Regions from separate parts of the Sporosarcina beigongshangi genome, predicted to be linked through region 2. Evidence: riboswitches for the same ligand, from Rfam matches in the RefSeq annotation. Region 2 holds a riboswitch; each other region holds the start of a gene.
What was found. Region 2 has a riboswitch for lysine ahead of dapA (4-hydroxy-tetrahydrodipicolinate synthase). Riboswitches for the same ligand answer to the same signal wherever they lie in the genome.
Positions count from the first base shown of each region.

Region 1: linked by a shared signal. The riboswitch ahead of R2B77_RS01660 (aspartate kinase) and the one ahead of dapA (4-hydroxy-tetrahydrodipicolinate synthase) in region 2 are both predicted to bind lysine.
Region 3: linked by a shared signal. The riboswitch ahead of R2B77_RS08965 (Na+/H+ antiporter NhaC family protein) and the one ahead of dapA (4-hydroxy-tetrahydrodipicolinate synthase) in region 2 are both predicted to bind lysine.

Region 1 covers NZ_JAWLIR010000002.1:225,240-229,531, reverse strand. Annotated here, with positions in the region: gene uvrC (excinuclease ABC subunit UvrC) at 1-1,568, shown strand, start outside; lysine riboswitch at 1,616-1,794, shown strand; gene R2B77_RS01660 (aspartate kinase) at 1,887-3,113, shown strand; gene R2B77_RS01655 (YslB family protein) at 3,150-3,566, opposite strand; gene R2B77_RS01650 (succinate dehydrogenase cytochrome b558 subunit) at 3,792-4,292, shown strand, end outside.
Region 2 covers NZ_JAWLIR010000006.1:29,377-33,668, reverse strand. Annotated here, with positions in the region: gene R2B77_RS04550 (GntR family transcriptional regulator) at 1-320, shown strand, start outside; gene R2B77_RS04545 (DUF7916 family protein) at 347-1,264, shown strand; lysine riboswitch at 1,375-1,552, shown strand; gene dapA (4-hydroxy-tetrahydrodipicolinate synthase) at 1,812-2,696, shown strand; gene R2B77_RS04535 (ABC transporter permease) at 2,905-3,690, opposite strand; gene R2B77_RS04530 (ABC transporter ATP-binding protein) at 3,706-4,292, opposite strand, start outside.
Region 3 covers NZ_JAWLIR010000014.1:3,091-7,382, reverse strand. Annotated here, with positions in the region: gene R2B77_RS08970 (ABC transporter substrate-binding protein) at 1-557, opposite strand, end outside; gene R2B77_RS08965 (Na+/H+ antiporter NhaC family protein) at 815-2,380, opposite strand; lysine riboswitch at 2,525-2,704, opposite strand; gene yunB (sporulation protein YunB) at 2,830-3,594, opposite strand; gene R2B77_RS08955 (bifunctional metallophosphatase/5'-nucleotidase) at 3,641-4,292, opposite strand, start outside.

The sequences.
Region 1 (4,292 bases), on a different contig from region 2:
TGCTTGAATTGAATCTTATTAAACAGTACGACCCGAAATACAATATTATGTTGAAAGACGATAAAACCTATCCCTACTTGAAAATTACAACCGAGCGCCATCCTAAATTAATCATTACGCGGCAAGTGAAGAAGGATAAAGGGAAATATTTTGGCCCGTATCCGAATGCTTATGCAGCAGGGGAGACGAAAAAGTTATTAGACCGACTGTATCCGTACCGAAAATGTCAGACGATGCCAGATCGTGTGTGCTTGTACTATCATATCGGTCAATGTCTAGCCCCATGCGTCAATGAAGTTGATCAGGAGATTTATAAGGAAATGGTGGACGACATTAGTCGTTTCCTAAATGGCGGCTATAAAAGTGTCAAGAAGGAATTGACCGAAAAAATGTCCTCCGCTGCGGAAAATTTGGAGTTTGAGCGTGCGAAAGAGTATCGGGATCAAATTACAAATATTGAAGCAGTTATGGAAAAACAAGCGATGACAATGAATGATTTTACGGATCGTGATATTTTTGGTTATGCAATTGAAAATGGCTGGATGTGTGTTCAGGTATTTTTTGTACGGCAGGGGAAATTGATTGAAAGGGATGTGTCGCTGTTTCCGCTTTACCAAGACCCTGAAGACGAGCTACTGACATTCATCGGACAATTTTATGGGAAGTCCGAGCATTTGCTACCAAAGGAAATCTTATTATCTCAAGGGGTTGACAGTGAATTGGTTCGTCAGCTTCTGAACGTCAATGTATTTATTCCGCAACGAGGGAAAAAGAAATCATTGGTGGATCTTGCTATTAAAAATGCGGAAATGTCATTGAAGGATAAGTTTCAGCTGATGGAAAGGCAAGAACAGCGAACGATTGGTGCGTGCGAGGAACTGGGTGAGGCGATGAATATAACGATACCGCTTCGCATCGAGGCTTTTGATAACTCCCATACGTACGGGGCTGATCCTGTTTCTGCGATGGTGTCATTTGTCGATGGCAAACCGAATCGCAAGGATTATCGCAAATATGTAACGAAAACAGCTGCTGCGCATGATGATTATGGTGCAATGCGAGAGGTTGTGAGAAGGCGTTATAGCCGTGTGCTGACGGACGACTTACCGTTACCTGATTTAGTCGTCATTGACGGTGGGAAGGGGCATATGGAGGCGGCACGAGAGATTATTGAGGACGAGCTAGGACTTTCCATTCCTATTGCGGGACTGGCGAAAGATGATAAACACCAGACGGCGCAATTGTTGTATGGCAATCCCATTGATATGATTCCGTTAAAAAGAACAAGTGAAGCCTTTTATTTATTGCAGCGGATACAAGATGAGGTGCACCGTTTTGCCATTACATTCCACAGACAACGGCGTGAAACGAATTCATTAACATCTGCGCTTGACGGGTTACCGGGTGTGGGGCCGAAACGTAAGCAACAGTTGTTGAAACATTTTGAGTCGGTGAAAAAGATTCGTGAAGCCTCTGTAGAAGCTTTGCAGCAAGCGGGCTTGCCTGGGGCAGTTGCTAAGGGAGTTGAGGCGTATTTTCGTCAAGAGGCATTGCGAGAGAAAGAGTAATATGATAAAGTAAATGCACTGAATTTTTCACTTACAATTATATATGAAGTGAGGATAGAGGCGCGAATGCTAATAGTACATTTCCGGAGAGCGACAGCTCGGTGAAGGAAATTGAAAGGGGTATTCGCCGAAGCGGACAAATCGACTGTCACGATTGTTTGGCTGGATTTCCATTGAAGAAATGGGAGTCTGTCAGGTATTGACTACCTGGAGAGCTATCCGTACGGAGCATCTCTTTAATGATGTCTCCAATCGGACCCGGCTCTCAACTTATTGAGGGCCGTTTTTGCATACAGGAGAAAGACGGAGGAATGGATAATGGAACGAATCGTAATGAAATTCGGGGGGACTTCAGTCGCGAACCCGGAAAGAATCGCACGTGCGGCGCAGCTTGTAGTAAGGGAAGTGAATAGTGGCAAACAAGTTGCGGTCATCGTTTCGGCAATGGGGAAAACGACAGATGAGCTACTATCGCTTGCGAAAGAAGTGAACTCGGCGGCAGGTCGACGTGAGCTCGATATGCTTTTGGCAACGGGCGAACAAGTGACGGCATCCCTACTTGCAATGGCGATTTCTGGAGAAGGTGTGGAGGCACATTCTTATACAGGATGGCAGGCAGGTGTCCTGACGGAGTCGGTTCATGGCAATGCGCGCATTGAACAGGTACAAGCAGATAGAGTGAGTGCTGCCCTAACTTCGGGAACCGTCGCGGTCATTACAGGCTTCCAGGGAGCTGATATGCATGGTGAATTAACGACGCTTGGTCGCGGAGGTTCCGATACAAGTGCAGTTGCTATCGCTATTGCACTGGGGGCTTCTATTTGTGATATTTACACGGATGTCGAAGGGGTATTTACGACAGATCCAAGACTCATTAAACAAGCTCAAAAGCTTGAGGAAATATCCTATGATGAAATGCTGGAGATTGCGAATTTGGGGGCGGGTGTACTTCATCCACGAGCAGTTGAATTTGCGAAAAACCATCAAATGCCTTTGCGTGTTAGACCGGCTCATATAGAGGGGGAAGGAACGATTATCAAGGAGGAAATTGATTTGGAAAATAATTTAGTTGTGCGGGGCATCGCCTTTGAGCGAGATATCGTTCGGATAACAGTGATGTACAACGTCCCATACAATGGCTCACTTGCCAATATATTCACAGCTCTTGCGGAGCACCATGTCAACGTTGATATTATTGTTCAGACGATTAGAGAGGATGTCCAACCATCTGTGTCATTCTCTATCAAAAAAGAGGATTTTGCCGAAGTGATTAATGTATTAGAATCCAATAAAGAAGCACTCGGTTATAGTCGTGCCGATTTTGAAGTAGGTCTAGCGAAGGTGTCGATTGTTGGCAGTGGAATGGTGTCTAACCCAGGTGTCGCGGCAAGTCTATTTGAGACTTTACGCCAAGTAGACATTCCGATAAAAATGGTCAGTACATCGGAAATTAAAGTGTCTGTCGTAATTCCAGAGCCTGAGATGGAGAAGGCTGTAGCAGCCCTTCATGAACAATTTGGATTAGATGCAGTAAAAGGAAAATGAAAAAAAGAGATGTAGCCACCACGGCTACATCTCTTTTTAAACGCCAATTTTAGTTTTGGTATCCCATTTCACTTGGAATGTAACGCGTCCTTTTTTGGGTTGCGCTTCTCCGTAGCATTCAGTCAAAAGTCCGTTCAATTTCTGATACTGTTCTGCAAGAAAGCCTGCTTCTAGTTGAAAAGATCTGTCTTGGATATTTATCTCATCGCCCATAATCATTGTGAAAAAGGCCTCATCTTTTTGCATTTTTTCGAGGGAAAGAATTCCCCATCCTGCCTCTTGAAAGAACATTGGAAGCTCTTCAACGCTAAAAACAGGAAATTTCCTTGCGACTTCTTTTCCTGCCCAATAAAGAATATCACCTTGGTGAGTACCTAAAATACTAGGTAAGACATGGTCGCGTAAAAGGTCATAGCCGAAATGAGTCGGCGAAAGATTTGTATTATTTTCCAATCGTCTATGCAATCCTTTCGGATGAAAATAAGTGAAATACTTTTAATATAGAAGTAATATGTTCGTAACAAAAAACCACATCATCTTGACCTCTTTAAAACAGAGGAGTACAATGGACATGTTCTAATATTGTACCACGAAGAGGGGAACCGTCAATGATTGCTTCGTGTCTAAACGATGACAACACTGATTTGGTAACCTCAGTAATAAGGGAGGGTAAAAGACTTGTCGAGAGAATCAGATTTTTACTTGCGCCGTCTTCATTCATTGCTCGGAATTATTCCGGTTGGACTTTTTGTTGCCCAACACTTGGTCATTAACCACTTTGCAACACGCGGCGAGGAAGCATTCAACACTGCATCTAACTTCATGGGGAGCTTACCATTCGTTCTATTTTTAGAATGGTTCATCATCTACATCCCACTTATGTTCCATGCGTTTTACGGCCTGTACATAGCTTTCACAGCAAAAAATAACGTACAACGCTACGGGACTTTCCGTAACTGGATGTTCATGCTACAACGCGTTACGGGTGTATTCCTTGTAATCTTTATCGCATGGCACGTCTATGAAACAAGAATTCAGAAAGCATTGGGTGCTGAGGTAGACTTCAATATGATGGCTAACATCTTAGACAACCCATTCATGTTGGCATTCTACATCGCGGGTGTTATCGCGGCGACGTTCCACTTGGCGAACGGTCTTTGGTCATTCCTAGTGACTTGG
Region 2 (4,292 bases):
TAGCCGACCATTTACCAATTGCTTTACAACTATTTTATACGTCAGTGGACCTCGTGCCAGGGTTAACAAAGGAAATTGCAGAACAGTCCATCTATCAATATGTCGAAAGTGAGCTTAACTTGAGTATATTGTCCGCACAACAGGATGTAGAAGCAATGGTTGCCGAGAAGCGTGAAGCAGAAGCTCTTCATATTAAAGTGGGTGATCCCGTACTCTATATTTCCCGAGTAGGTCTTGTTGAAAATGATAGTCCATTAGAGTTTGTACAATCATTTTATCGTGCTGACCGCTATAAATTCAAAGTGAAAGTGACAAGATAAAATACTAATTAAATGGAGGAATTTCTGTGAAAAGATTATTAGATTGTACCGCTTCCGATTTTCAAAAAATGAATGGCCAAGACTTAAAGAAATCGATACGCGCATGTGAAGGAAGAGTGATGTTATCGGAGACGATGACTTCTGTAGCACCATTATATCCAGGTATTACAAATGCTGAACTTGCTGCTTCCTTTGGTGCGGATTTACTATTATTGAATTTATTTGACGTTTTTAACCCTGCCGTTGAAGGATACAAATGCGATGAGAATGAATCAATCATTCAAAAGGTAAAAGAATTAACAGGGCGTCCTATCGGTCTAAATTTAGAACCCGTTGATCTGAACGCTGAACAAATTGAAAAGCTAGATACTGTTTCAAAGGGGCGAACAGCTACCGAAGAAGCATTACGTGAAGCTAAAAAGCTAGGCTTTGATTTTATTTGTTTAACTGGGAATCCCAAAACCGGAGTGACAAACGAGGAAACAGTCGTTGCCATTAAGAAGGCACGGGAGATTTTTGGTGAAGAAGGATTAATCATCGCTGGGAAAATGCATGGCGCTGGTGTCGCAAACGAAACAGGTAGCGGCATTATTTCAGAGGCGACTCTTTCAAGCTTTATCGAAGCAGGCGCTGATGTTATTTTAATGCCTGCCCCGGGAACTGTGCCAGGAATCACAGTCGATACAGCTGAAAAATACGTTCGCTTCGTCCACGCAAAAGGCGCGTTAGCCATGCTCACTATCGGCACAAGTCAAGAAGGAGCAGATGAGGCAACAATTCGTCAAATCGCACTCAATAGTAAAATGGCTGGTGCAGACATTTACCATATCGGCGATACAGGATTTTATGGAATCGCGGTGCCAGAAAACATCATGACCTATTCAATCGTTATCAGAGGCAGACGCCATACGTATGTAAGAATGGCAGCGTCAGTTAGGCGCTAAACGAGGATTTATCATACCGCCCAAACACTCCACTTTACTTTCAACTTGCAATTGTACTGAATACCGTGTAAGGTGGTAATAATTTAATATTACTTATTTCGAAACTTTGAAGTAAGGATAGAGGCGCAAAAACCATTAGTAGACAATCCGAGGATAATGAGATCCTACGAAGATTGTAGAAAGGGGGATTTGCCGAAGTGGAGAGACACTCATTATCTCGAAGCTGGTTCTGCGTTGAATAAGTGCAGGATTGTCATATAGGAAACTATATGGAGGGCTATCTTATGCAAAGAAATAATCCATTATTTCACTGCAACAACGAGCCCTCGTTGTTGCTTTTTTGCGTCTACTGATAAATTGCCCTCCACCCTCTATTTTATTTTTTATTTATCAATTACGCCTTGGCGTAATTGCGTCCGGATTTTTTTCGAGCTCGCTCGAATAGCTTCCTTAAAAATCCGTGACATCCGCCGGAGGCTTTATCTGAATTCAGCAAAGGTTTTCCGCTGAATTCAGATAATAAAAAATGAATAGGATGTGGAGAATGATGAATTTCGGACAAATTGTAACAGCGATGGTAACTCCTTTTAATGAACATGGGGACATTGATTTTGAAGCAACCAAAAATTTGATTGAGTATTTAATCGCCAATGGGTCGGATAGTTTAGTGGTGTCAGGGACGACTGGTGAGTCCCCGACGTTAACGACGGAAGAGAAAATAGCATTATTCAAATTTACAGTGGAGGTTGTCGATGGCAGAGTGCCGGTAATCGCTGGAACGGGCTCGAACAGCACAAGGGAATCGATTGAACTGACGATGTTAGCAGAAGATGTTGGTGTCGATGCGATTATGCTCGTCGCTCCCTACTATAATAAGCCATGCCAAGAAGGATTGTTTCAACACTTCCAAACGATTGCAGCGGCGACTTCTTTACCAATTATGTTATACAATGTGCCGGGACGAACAGTTGTCAACATCGATGTCGACACAGTCATACGCCTCGCAGCAATCACTAATATCGTCGCGATTAAAGAAGCTAGCGGTAATTTGGATGCAATGGCTGAAATCATCGAGCAAACACCAACAGAATTTTCCTTGTATAGCGGCGATGACGGCCTAACTATCCCGGTATTAGCAATTGGTGGAGCTGGCGTTGTTTCTGTCTCCTCCCATGTTGTAGGAAATGAAATGCAAACAATGATTAAAAACTTCAAAATGGGCAATATCAAAGAGGCGGCTGCAGACCACCGTAAATTGTTGCCTATTATGAAAGCCCTTTTTGCCGCCCCAAATCCATCACCAGTAAAAGCGGCATTGAATCTAAAAGGAATCCCCGTCGGCGGCGTCCGTTTGCCGATGATTCCATTGAACGATGAACAGCTCCATTCATTGCAACGTACGTTGTCTAGTTATGATAGTGTGAGTGTTTGATCATCACGGTGACACATTCACCTAAACACTTAGAAAAACACCATGCCCTATTCAATTCAATCAGGATTAAAGTACGACGGATAAAAATGGCAGCAGCTGTAAGGTTCTGAAAGAGGACATCCGTCCGACTCTAAAAAGGCTATCCAAAAGTTTATTACACTTTTGGATAGCCTTTTTCATTGATATGAAAGTAAACACTTGATGTTCATTAAAGAGGCAAGTCCTTGCCCTTAAAAACACGTATACCAATGATATAAATAACAATCCCCACAACCCCAAGTATAGTAAATGGCAACCAATAACTATCTCCACTTAAAATAGCAGCTGTGTCAAACAGTGAATTCAACGATAGATATTTGAATCCCTCCAAACTATCACTTACCTGTGCCATCAGGTGAAATAAGAAGAAGGCAACCGGAATACCCGCACCTAATGCCAGCGAATGTTTAGATAAATTGAAAATACAAGAGAACATGAAAGAAATGCCACTTGTTGCAAACATAAGAAGAAATAAGCCTGCATTCAGCGCTATAAAATCTACCAAATAGGTACCCAAATCTCCTTGAGAAATGTGTATGGCTACCATTCCCGCAAGCGTCACGATTAAAAACATCGTAAAAACAGCTGCAATTAAGTACAATGCCTGTGTTCGTACGACTGCCGTTCTCTTAATTGGCGTCGATAACAAATAGGCCATCGATCCTTTGTCTACTTGGGAGGCAACTAAACTATTTGCAGTCATAATTATAAAAATAAGAGGCAATATAACACCATGAATCGAATAAAACGTTTGTGTCAGCATCCCTAAAAAGCTTGTATCACCTAACAGACTTGCTAACGGCGTATCTTTGACCATATCGGCCATATTTGTTAGCGTAGAAGGTTCGAATACGGCAATCAGCACTGCATTTAAAACACTTAATACGACTGTAAATACAATCCACAGTTTGTAATTAGCCCGCACTGTTTGTTTAAAAATCGTGGCATTCATCATGACAAGCATCCTCTCTTAATATAGGCTTTTGAAGTATTTTTCAAGTGTATACTTGATCTCTGTAATAAATTGAATAGGATATCCTTTTAACACCCGTAAAAATGGATTGATATCCTGGTCATTCACAGTAACCGTGATTTGATACTGATCCTCTCTTTTTTCTATAAAAGTGAAGGGTTCGGATAAAAACCTTTGATAGTCTTGTGAAGTAGAAAAAGCAATTTTATATACCTTATCTGTGTTGTGTTTCACTTCGATTGTTGGTTTAACCGCGATAATCTTCCCTTCTTTAATAAGCGCCACTTTGTCACAAGTATGCTCAACCTCTTCAAACATATGGCTCGACATAAAAATGGTTTTTCCTTTTTTCTTTTCCTCATTTAATAAATTGACAAATTCAACTCTCATTAACGGGTCTAGTCCTGTTGTCGGCTCATCAAGGATTAAGATGTCTGGATCAGCCATGAAAGCTGCTACAATCGCTGTCTTTTGCTTCATCCCTTTAGACATTCGTTTTAAATTTGCTGTCGGATCGAGTTGAAGCTTGTCAATCATTTCATTTGCATAAGACATATCTGTTAATCCGATTAATTCGGCTTGCC
Region 3 (4,292 bases), on a different contig from region 2:
ACAGCTGTTTTTACATTTAAGTCATTTGCTGCAAAGTTCGCTGCAACTGTTCCTTGGAAAGGATCAATGAATGAAGTACGGAATACAAACTCATTAACACTTCCATCGTCTTTAACCGTTACTGTCGGGCTTGTACCTGATGGAGTAATAAGCGGTACTTCATTGCCATTAGCAATTTCAGCCTGTGCAACCGTCGCGCCACTTGTCGCCGCGCCAATAATCGCTACAACTTTATCTTGTGTGACTAATTTAAGTGCTGCATTTGTTGCTTCCGCAGGGTCAGACTTATTATCCACCTTGACTAGTTCAATATCCTTGCCGTCTACGCCACCTGCTGCGTTAATTTCTTCAACAGCTAATTCAATTCCTGAAAGTTCTGATGTCCCGTATGAGGCAACTGCTCCAGACAATTCTAGGTTAACGCCGATTTTAATCGTGTCGCCACCCTTACTGCTTGAACTGTCTCCATCTGCCTTTTCCCCTGCGCCGCACCCTGCCAATAGTCCAACTGCAAGAGTTGCTGTGGCGAATATGCCTGCGAATTTTTTTAATTTCAATTGAAATCCCCCTTGTGATTTAAAATTCTAACAATTTGAAACGTAGATATTGAATCCCCCAGTGTTCCTCCTTCATAGTATTTTAAAACTAAGAATTGAGTGATTACTACTTTCAAGATTGTTTTATAATCTTATTGACTAGTATATATACCTAACTGACTATTGTCAAAACATTTTTTTGTCCAAAAATTGTTTTAATATAATAAAAGAAGCGATGAATTTTCATCGCTTTCTCGTTTCAACCTATAATTATGCGGTTAGCTTACTGTTTCTCTTCTCGCCCTTATCGTCCAAATCGTAAATAATACGATGAGAATGATAATTACAGCGGCAAGGCCAATCCACACAGAGCCTGTTGCACCTAGTACGAAATAACCTATAGTAGCGACAATAGCACTAATAAGCGCATAGGGTAATTGTGTCGTAACGTGATCCATCAAGTTACTGCCTGCACCTGTCGACGACAAGATCGTTGTATCTGATATTGGTGAACAATGATCTCCAAACACAGCCCCTGCTAGAACTGCTGCAAGTGCCGGTAATAACATTTCAGGCGCGGCGTCAATCATAATTGTCCCGGCAATCGGAAGCAATATTCCGAACGAGCCCCATGATGTCCCCGTAGCAAACGCCATCAGACTTGCCAGGATAAAGATAATAACTGGTAAAAATGCAACTGGTAGATTTGCTCTTAACACGACTTCTGATAAATAAGCACCCGTATCCAAAATAGCAATTAAATCCGTTAAGGCCCACGCAAATATCAGGATCAACACGGCAGGCATCATAGATTGTACACCGCCTATAAAGGCACGAACCATCAGCTGCATTGAAGCAGTTTCATTGGATTTCATCTGTAACCCATATAGAATTGCAGCGGCTAATGCCCCGGCGATTCCACCTGCCAGCAAGGACAGAGGCACATCCGTATTCTCAAATATTGACCATATGCTTGAGGATCCACCAATCACATAGCCTGTCCAAAGCATCATGGCAAACGTGACAACTACAAGCGACACAATTGGCGCGACTAGATCGCGTACACGACCATAAGTGTGTGCAGGGAAATCCTCTTTTAATTGACCAGGAATCCCTTTATTCGGATCAAATAATTGGCCTTCCTCTTTCGCAAGCCTTTCATGCTTCTTCATCGTGAATAAATCGATATCCGTCCATGCAAAGAAGAAAACCATTGCAAGCGTTGCAACAACGTAGAAATTCATCGGTGCCATCATGATAAATGCAGACAACGGCGAATAACTGATAGCTGCAGCCCCTCCAAATATAAGGGCCATCTGTCCAATTAAGAACGCTCCCCAGCTTGAAATGGGCGAAATCGAACAAATAGGTGCTGACGTCGAATCGATAAAATAAGCCAATTTCGCACGCGAAATTTTATGCTGATCTGTAATCGGACGAGCAATTTGTCCCACGGCTAATGCATTAAAATAATCATCTACGAAAATAGCGATTCCTAGAAGTACCGTCAGCATTTTCGCTCCTCGCCCTGTCTTAATGCGACGTTCAGCCCACTCTGCAAACGCCCTACTACCACCAGACAAACTGACGAATGCTGTAATCACTCCAAGTAAAAGAATGAATAGCATAATGTAAATATTATACGTATTCAATGCCCCTTCATCCCAGAAGGAGACAATCATTCCATTCCACAAATACTTTATGGATTCACTCGGTGAAAAGGATGCTGTCAGTACAGCGGCAGCGATAATCCCTGATCCAAGTGATAGCAATACCCGTTTTGTTGCCAATACCATTACAATGGCAATTAGTGGCGGCAAAATCGACACCCATGTTCCAATCATTCTAAAAATCCTCCATATTGTTGGGTCGAGGCCCTTCATGGGGGAATAAAAAAACCGACTCCTATCGACACTTAGAGAAGTGTAATGGGAGTCGACCTTATCTACATTGCGTTTGTTGGATAAATAAATTGGCTTATCTAACGTACGACTTGTAGCTCATCATACATCACAAAGATGCATGACAGTGTTATCCCTATTCGGAATAACCCCAGCCTGTTGGACTTGACAACCCCAACAAACTTCGGCAAAGCTTCCTTTTACACACGGTCATAGATGTCAATCTCTCGTATGCTACTCATAAGCAATGCAGCCTCTACCCAATCGGTATTTTATTAACTATACTAGCCTAACAATAAACCGTGGTACTTTCAAGTCTTTTAAAAAAGGAAAGAGAGTATTTATTTTTCAGCCGAGGATAATATCTAGAATGTAGGACCCTTATGCATTACTTATTCCTGTTTCGGAAGTTGGACTGGAATTTCGACATTAGGCGCTGCACCTCCACCACCGCTGTAAACTGGAGGAACAGTTCCCGGTATAATCCCCATTGCAACCAAAATTCTTTGCTCCACTTTACTTTCTCTCGTGGCTAATGGCACGATAATCTGAACGTTCACTGTCAAAACAACATTCACTTCGACAGATGCACTGTTGATACCAAATTCCTTAATAGTCGGTTCAATATCAGTGTGTACTTCACCAATGACATGAAAACGAATGGGGATTTTAGGTCCTAGATTCCCTAGCAAAGGAATATTAAGCGCCTGGCCAACTGGCACAAAAAAGACGATTCCTTCTTGGTTTTCCATCGCCTGTGAATCGTATTCGATATTATCGCGCACTGGTAACACGTCAAAATTACCGGCTTCTGCCTCCTTAAGATGAGTAGCAACGAGTGCGTGTATCTCTCCCACTACCCGATTGGCGGCCTCCGCATTGATCTTTATTACCCCAGTAGACTCATTTGAACTAGTAGGAAACATCTCTTCAACACTAGGAAATGTAAGGTCCTTTGATGTAATCGCTTTGTTAATGACATGCGCAGAGATAATACGCGTTTGCGCCTCTGCATATCGAACATAGATGGGTGTCAATCTCATATTAACAATGTATAGGGATAAGGCAATTGCGATTAGAAATGCTGGAATAAGGAGCGGTAGCATTCTTCGTTTCTTTTTCCTAGATTTTCGAGAAAATTGACTTTGAAATCTCAAAACGACTCCTCCTGCTGTTACAATATGCAGAAAAGGAGCCGTTTATTCAGTACAATTCAGTGCCATACCAGCCTAGCACATCTCTGATTAGTTCTGGCATACAATAGTCTTTCTTCGCCTCTTGAAGAATCGGAAAGAAAAATCCAAATGTAAACATATCCAATGTCGCTAGCGTATACGATTGTCCTTTGACGACTTCTCGATTCCCGGCATAGAGCTTGCCATGACGATTCTTGTACAATCTTTCATGAATCATTGCCCCCATTAGCGTACCACGAAAGCCCAGTCCTTTAATTTCAATCTGTGGCCATTCTTCATTCAATGATAGCTCATATACCTCTTGTAGTTCTGCCCCGTCTAATGTGATGATACATGGATTTATCGGATGTGGTAATAACGTGTGCAAGCTTTCTTTCGTTACCCAGCCCTTGTCTAAGCTACCAAGAAAAATACCTGCGTTAAACAATGCACAATCCGCCTTTGTGTACGCGATTAAGGCACGACCAAAAAAGGAAGCTAATGGACTGACTCCAAATAAGTTTTGCGGTAGAGCCGTCGGATTATAATACACTTTCTCCTGCATTGCCTGCTTACCCGATTCGATAAGTCCAGTCACCTGACTGACGTCTTCCTCGGTACGAATCAGCTGATCTGCTCTGTATAACTTCGCAGCCATCTTTACTACTTTTTTCACAGCA